One region of the Kitasatospora sp. NPDC056531 genome, then DNA from elsewhere that is predicted to be linked to it. Evidence: riboswitches for the same ligand, from Rfam matches in the RefSeq annotation. Region 1 holds a riboswitch; each other region holds the start of a gene.

Region 1 (2,194 bases):
CTGTCGGTGTGCTTGGTGGCGACCACGCCGAGCGCGCCGCCGGCCACGCCGGCGACCAGCGCGACGGCCGCGAGCAGGGCCACCAGGCCGCCGCGCTTCTTGCGCGGGCCGCCGGGGCCGTTCGGGCCGCCGGGGTAGTCGGCCGGGTAGCCGAGCGGGCCGCCGGGGTAGTCGGGGCCTCCGGGGTAGCCCGCGCCGCCGGAGGTGGCGTCGTGGGCGGCGCCCCAGCCGCCGACCGGCTGGCCGGCGCCGAACGGGTGGTGACCGTGCGCGGCGGGCGCCGCGCCGTACGGCTCCTGGGCGGCGGCGGCCGGGGCCCCGTACGGCTCTTGTGCGCCGGCGGCGGGCACGCCGTGGGACGGGGTCGCGTACGGGTTGGCGGCCGGCGGCAGGGCCGGGGCGACCGGGGCCGCGGCCGGAGCAGCGGGGGCTGCGGCTGCGGGCGCGGGCGCGACGGGCGGCGCGGGCGGCAGGACCGGCGGCGGGGCGTCGATGTAGCCGGTGACCGGGTCGACGGTGTGCTCCTCGGCGGCGGGCGCCGCCGGGGCCTCCGCCGCCGGGGCCTCCGGCGCCGGGACCTTGGTGAAGGCCACGGTGGGCTTGTGACCACCCTCGGCCGGGGCGGCCGCAGCCGGGGCGGCCTCGATCGGCTCGGGCCCGGCCTCCGGCGCGGTCTCCGGCTCCGGGACGCGGCTGAACGCCATCGTCGGCTTGTGTCCGCCGTCGCCCGCGGCGGCATCGGCCGACGCCGCGTCAGCGGCTTCCGACGCGGCCTCGGGGACCCGGCTGAACGCCATCGTCGGCTTGTGGCCGCCCTGAGCGGTGCCGTCGGAAACGGACCCGGCCGCCTCCTCGGGACCCGCGGGCTGCTCCCCCTGCGGCCCGGTGGGCCCAACCTCGCGCTCGGTGCTCACGGACGACCTCCATAGCTGACAGAACCAAGGACCATAGTTTTTCGCACCGTCGATTCGATTGCCGTAAGGACCCCTCTGAAGAACTCATAAGAATCCTTAGCCGACACCGACGACGGCGATGACGGCGGCGGTCGGTGAGCTCCCCTCCCCCCGCCCGGGCGTTCCGCGATGCGGACCGCACACCCCGTGGCCTTTGGCGTTCGTACCCGTGCCGGTTAGCCTGTCGCTCCAAACTGACACGCGGGAGCTTGGACCGACCAGGCTGAGAGTGCGCATGTCGACCGTACGCCAAGCGGGACACCGGCGGACCGTCGAGGGGGCGCTGACCGCCGGAACCTGTCCGGGTAATGCCGGCGTAGGGAGTATCGGCCATGCCGCCTGCTTCGCCATCCTCTTCTTCGAGCGCGCCCACGTCCAAGGATTTCCTTGATCGTCCCACGGACGCGGCCACCCCCGGCACCGACGAGCGCGTCGAGGCGCCGCTGGTGCTGGACACCGAGCCACCGCGCACCCTGCGCTTCCGGGACCACTTCGCGCTCTGGATGAACCTGGGCGTCAGCCTGATCGGCTTCTCCACCGCCGCCAGCGTGCTCGGCGAGAAGGGCAGCGAGCTGTCGCTGGCCGCCGCGGTGACCGCGATCGTGGCCGGTACGGCGGTCGGCACCGCGATGCTCGGCGTGGCCGCGCTGATCGGCGCCCGGACCGGCGCCCCCGCGATGGCCAACCTGCGCGGGCTGTTCGGCACCCGGCTGTCCTACCTGCCGACCGTGCTGAACATCGTCCAGTGCATCGGCTGGGGCGTGTTCGAGCTGCTGACCATCTCGGCGGGCGCCCAGACCGTCGCCCACACCACCGGCTACCGCTGGCTGTTCGTGCTGGCCGCGGGCGCGCTGACCACCGCGCTGACGATCTGGCCGCTGGGCGCGATCGCGGTACTGCGCCGCTTCGTGGCCGGGGCGGTCGCGGTCGCGATGGTGTACTTCACCGTCCAGCTGGGCCGTCAGGGTGTGCCGGACCCGGGCGCGGGCAACTGGCACGGCTTCCTGGGCGCCACCGACGCGATGATCGCGGTGTCGATCTCCTTCGTCCCGATGGCCGCCGACTACACCCGGCACTCGCGCACCACGGGCTCGGCCTTCTGGGGGAGCTTCTCCGGTTACACCGTCGCCCAGGTCTGGTGCTACGTACTCGGCCTGATGGCGCTGCTGCAGTCCGACGGCGACCCGAGCCGGATCTTCGACTCCTTCCTCGGCGTCTGGGCCGGCTGGCTGTTCCTGCTC
Region 2 (2,194 bases), on a different contig from region 1:
CTGGGTCAGGTCCCGCGGCCGGTCCACCGCCAGCAGCGCGCTCGGCACCCCGTCGCGCAGCCAGAGCACCGACCAGGCGGCATCCCGCGGGCTGCCGCGCCACAGCAGCTCGTCGCCCTCGGCGTGCCGGCCGGCGTACTGGACCATCCGGCCGAACTGCTCGGACCAGAAGTACGGCACCGGGTCGTACGGCACGTGCGCCCCCAGCACGGCGGCGGCCGCGGCCTCGCCGGACTGCAGCGCGTGGTCCCAGTGCTGCACGGCCAGCCGGGCACCGGAGCGGGCCGACGGGTAGCTGACGCAGTCCCCGGCCGCGAAGACCCCGGGCAGGCTGGTGCGCAGCCGCTCGTCCACCAGGACCGCCCCGGCCTCGTCCAGCTCGACGCCCGAGCCGGCCAGCCAGCCGGTCGCGGGCCGGGCGCCGACGCCGACCACCACCTCGTCGGCGGGCAGGTGCGAGCCGTCCGCCAGCAGTACCGCGCCCGGCTCGACGGCGGCCACGCCGACCCCGCAGCGCAGCTCGACCCCGGCCTCGGCGTACCAGGCGGCCATCGCCGAGCCGACCCCGGTCGGCAGCGCGCCCGGCACCGGCGCCGGGCCGGCCTCCACCACGGTCACCTCGCAGCCGGCCTGCCGCGCGGCGGTGGACACCTCGGCTCCGATCCAGCCCGCGCCGACCAGCACCAGCCGCAGCCCGGGGCGCAGCAGCGCGCGCAGCGCCAGGGCGTCGTCCAGGGTGTGCAGCAGGTGGGCGCGCTCGGCGCCGGGCAGGGCGCGCGGGGTGGCGCCGGTGGCGATCACCAGCGAGTCGTACGGGAGGTCGCCGTCGTCGGTGTGCAGCACGCCCGGGGTGAGGCCGGTGGCGCGCCGGCCGGTGAGCAGCTCGATGCCGAGCTGCCCGTAGTCGATGTCCAGGGTGGTGGCGTCGGCCTTGCCGAGCAGCACGTCCTTGGAGAGCGGCGGCCGGTCGTACGGCGCGTGCGGCTCCTCGCCGACCAGGGTGATCCGCCCCCGCCAGCCGCCCTGCCGCAGCTTCAGGGCGCACTGCGCCCCGGCCAGCCCGGCCCCGACGACGACCACCTGATCCGTTCCGCTCAGCTCTGCCACGCCCGTCACTGTACTCAGCGCCGCGGCGGCACCCGGCGGCCGTCCACCCCTCGGGCGGGCCCGGCGGCAACCGTCCTGCTCACCCGTCCCACCCCTCACACGGCCCTTCGGCCGGGCCGACCCCCGGCGTTAAGGTGGGTGCACCACACGGGAGCCCGGCGTACCGGGCTGAGAGGCGGGCTGGCACGGCCCGCGACCGTCCGAACCTGATCCGGGTCATACCGGCGAAGGGAGAAGAGCAGCTTTGTCACGCTTGCCATCAGGCGCCCGCGCCGACGTGCTGGTGATCGGCGGGGGCATCGTCGGCCTCGCCGTCGCGTGGCGCGCCGCGCAGCGCGGGCTGAGGAACGTGATCGTGGTCGACCCCTCCCCCGGCGGCGGGGCGGCCTCAGTCGCGGCCGGGATGCTCGCCCCGGTCACCGAGCTGCAGTACGGCGAGGAGCCGCTGCTGCGCCTCGGCATGGCCTCGAACGAGCGGTACGCGGCCTTCGCGGCCGAACTCACCGAGGCGAGTGGCGGGGAGGACACCGGCTACCGCCGGTGCGGCACGATCGCCGTCGCGCTGGACTCCGACGACCGCGAGGAACTGCGCGAACTGCACGCCTTCCACCAGCGGCTCGGCCTGGAGTCGAGCTGGCTGACCGGCCGGGAGGCCCGCAGGCTGGAGCCGATGCTGGCCCCCGGCGTGCGCGGCGGCCTGCACGTCGCGAACGACCACCAGGTGGATCCCCGGCGGCTGCTCACCGCACTGCTGCTGGCCGGTGAGCGCGCGGGCGTCGTCGGTCGGCGCGCCGAGGCCGTCGAGCTGCTCGTGGAGGACGGCCGGGCGGTCGGCGCCCGGCTCAGCACCGGGGAGACGGTGGCCGCCGATCAGATCGTGCTCGCCGCGGGCCCGCACAGCCACCGGCTGCCCGGCCTGCCCGAGGGCGTGCTGCCCGCGATCCGCCCGGTGAAGGGGCAGGTGCTGCGGCTCCACATCCCGGAGGCCTACCGGCCGTTCCTCTCCCGCAACGTCCGCGCGGTCGTGCGCGGGCAGCACCTGTACCTGGTGCCGCGCGAGAACGGCGAGCTGGTGATCGGCGCGACC
Region 3 (2,194 bases), 210 kb from region 1:
GCTCGCCAGGATGTCGCAGAGTTCCTCGAAGTTGGTGTAGAGGAAGTTCTCCTTGTGGTGCGCCAGGCACCACGCGGCCATGATCGAGCCGCCGCGCGAGACGATGCCGGTCTTGCGGCGCGCGGTGAGCGGGACGTACCGCAGCAGCACGCCGGCGTGGACGGTCATGTAGTCGACGCCCTGCTCGCACTGCTCGATGATGGTGTCCCGGTAGACCTCCCAGCTCAGGTCCTCGGCCTTGCCGTCCACCTTCTCCAGGGCCTGGTAGAGCGGCACGGTGCCGATCGGCACGGGGGAGTTGCGCAGGATCCACTCGCGGGTGGTGTGGATGTTGCGGCCGGTGGAGAGGTCCATGACGGTGTCGGCGCCCCAGCGGGTGGCCCAGGTCATCTTCTCCACCTCCTCCTCGATCGAGGAGGTCACGGCGGAGTTGCCGATGTTGGCGTTGATCTTCACCAGGAAGTTGGTGCCGATGATGGCCGGCTCCACCTCGGGGTGGTTCACGTTCACCGGGATGACGGCACGGCCGCGGGCCACCTCGTCGCGCACGAACTCGGGCTCCAGACCCTCGCGCAGCGCCACGAACTCCATCTCCGGTGTCACCACGCCCCGCTTGGCGTAAGCGAGTTGGGTGACGGCCACACCACCGCGACCGCGCAGCGGGCGGCGCGGGCGGCCGGGGAAGACGGCGTCCAGGTTGCGCAGGTTGCCGCCGCGCGGCGAGGTGTGCTTGATCCCGTCGTCCTCGGGGCGCGCCTCGCGGCCGTCGTACTCCTCGACGTCGCCGCGCTGGCGGATCCAGGAGTCGCGCAGGGCGGGCAGGCCGCGCCGCACGTCGGGCTCGTACGCCGGGTCGGTGTACGGGCCGGAGGTGTCGTACAGCGGCACGGTCCTGCCGTTGGTGAGCTGCACCTCGCGGTAGGGCACCCGCAGGTCCGGGCGGGACCCGTCCCGGTAGGCCTTGCGCCAGGCCGGGGTCGGGTAGCCGGTGCGCTCGCTGCTGGGGGTGGTCTGGGCAGACTGCGGCTGTGCTTCGAACGTGGTCATCTGACCTCTACTCCCTACGCCGGCATTACCCGGTCCAGGTTCCTGCGGTCGACGCAGCCGTCGGTCCGTCCGTCGACGTTCCGGTCAGCGCCCTCTCAGCCCGGTGCTCCGAGCTCCCGCGTCGCAGGCGGTGTTGCCTGCACATGACGCCCAACACGGTAGCGAGCCGATCGCCGCAGGTCCAGACGGCCCCCGAACCGAAATCCGGCCGGAAAGGCCGAGGCCCGGCCCCCGCTCACGGGGTGCCGGGCCTCCGGGGTGCTCCGCCGCGGTCCGCGCGGCGGAGCGGATTCAGCTCTTCGCGGCCTTCTTCACCAGGATCACCACGGCGGCCGCGATGCCCACCACGACCAGCAGCTTGATCAGGATGCTCAGCAGGGCGCCGACCACGCCGAAGACGAAGGCGATGATGTTCCAGGCCAGCACCAGGACCAGCACCGGGATGACGATGTTGCGCACCCAGGAGGGCAGCGACTTCCAGAGCTCAGCCATGTCGGTTCCTCTTCTCCCCTCGGGCCGGCTGCCGTCCGGTGCCGCATCCCGCTTGCTTTCGATGCTTCGATCGTACGGTGGCCGCAGCCCCGGAACGAGGCCCAACGGCCCGGAGAGAACCCCGAGATCACCCCGATCCCCACCCCCGGGGAGACCCCCGAAGAAACCTTCCGCCAGCACTACAACCCAGCCCGGGTTCAGGCGTCCAACAGGTGCCGAACTCTTCGGAACAGCCCGTACGACAGCCTCACCAGGGGGACCAGACATGCGTGTCCGCAGCGCCACCACCCTGACCGTCCTGAGCGCCCTCAGCCTGAGCGCCCTCAGCCTGACCGCCGCCCCCGCCCTCGCCGCTCCGGCCGCGTCGACGGCCTGGGGCGACAACGTCACCGCCGCCGGCGGCTTCGTCGGAATGAGCCCGACCCGCGTCCTGGACACCCGCGACGCCTACGCCGTCCCGAACGGCATGGTGCGCCCGCTCGCCGCGCAGGAGTACTACACGACCCCGCTCGTCGCGTTCAGCTCCCACATGCCGCCCACCACCTACCCGGTGGTGCCCGCCGACACCACGGCCGTGGTGGTCAACGTGACCGCGACCAACCCGACCGCGAACGGCTACCTCTCGCTCAGCGCCGCCCCGGGGGCGCCCGGCAGC

What was found. A riboswitch is a leader RNA that binds a small molecule or an ion and turns the genes downstream of it on or off. The one in region 1 is predicted to bind thiamine pyrophosphate.
Region 2: linked by a shared signal. The riboswitch ahead of thiO (glycine oxidase ThiO) and the one ahead of ACFQ87_RS02770 (purine-cytosine permease family protein) in region 1 are both predicted to bind thiamine pyrophosphate.
Region 3: linked by a shared signal. The riboswitch ahead of thiC (phosphomethylpyrimidine synthase ThiC) and the one ahead of ACFQ87_RS02770 (purine-cytosine permease family protein) in region 1 are both predicted to bind thiamine pyrophosphate.

The regions. Positions count from the first base shown of each region.
Region 1 covers NZ_JBHTTU010000002.1:22,863-25,056, forward strand. Annotated here, with positions in the region: gene ACFQ87_RS02765 (S1C family serine protease) at 1-914, opposite strand, end outside; TPP riboswitch at 1,145-1,293, shown strand; gene ACFQ87_RS02770 (purine-cytosine permease family protein) at 1,286-2,194, shown strand, end outside.
Region 2 covers NZ_JBHTTU010000003.1:186,639-188,832, reverse strand. Annotated here, with positions in the region: gene ACFQ87_RS05570 (NAD(P)/FAD-dependent oxidoreductase) at 1-1,116, opposite strand, end outside; TPP riboswitch at 1,245-1,357, shown strand; gene thiO (glycine oxidase ThiO) at 1,361-2,194, shown strand, end outside.
Region 3 covers NZ_JBHTTU010000002.1:237,146-239,339, reverse strand. Annotated here, with positions in the region: gene thiC (phosphomethylpyrimidine synthase ThiC) at 1-1,047, opposite strand, end outside; TPP riboswitch at 1,042-1,177, opposite strand; gene ACFQ87_RS03730 (DUF5326 family protein) at 1,339-1,539, opposite strand; gene ACFQ87_RS03725 (hypothetical protein) at 1,805-2,194, shown strand, end outside.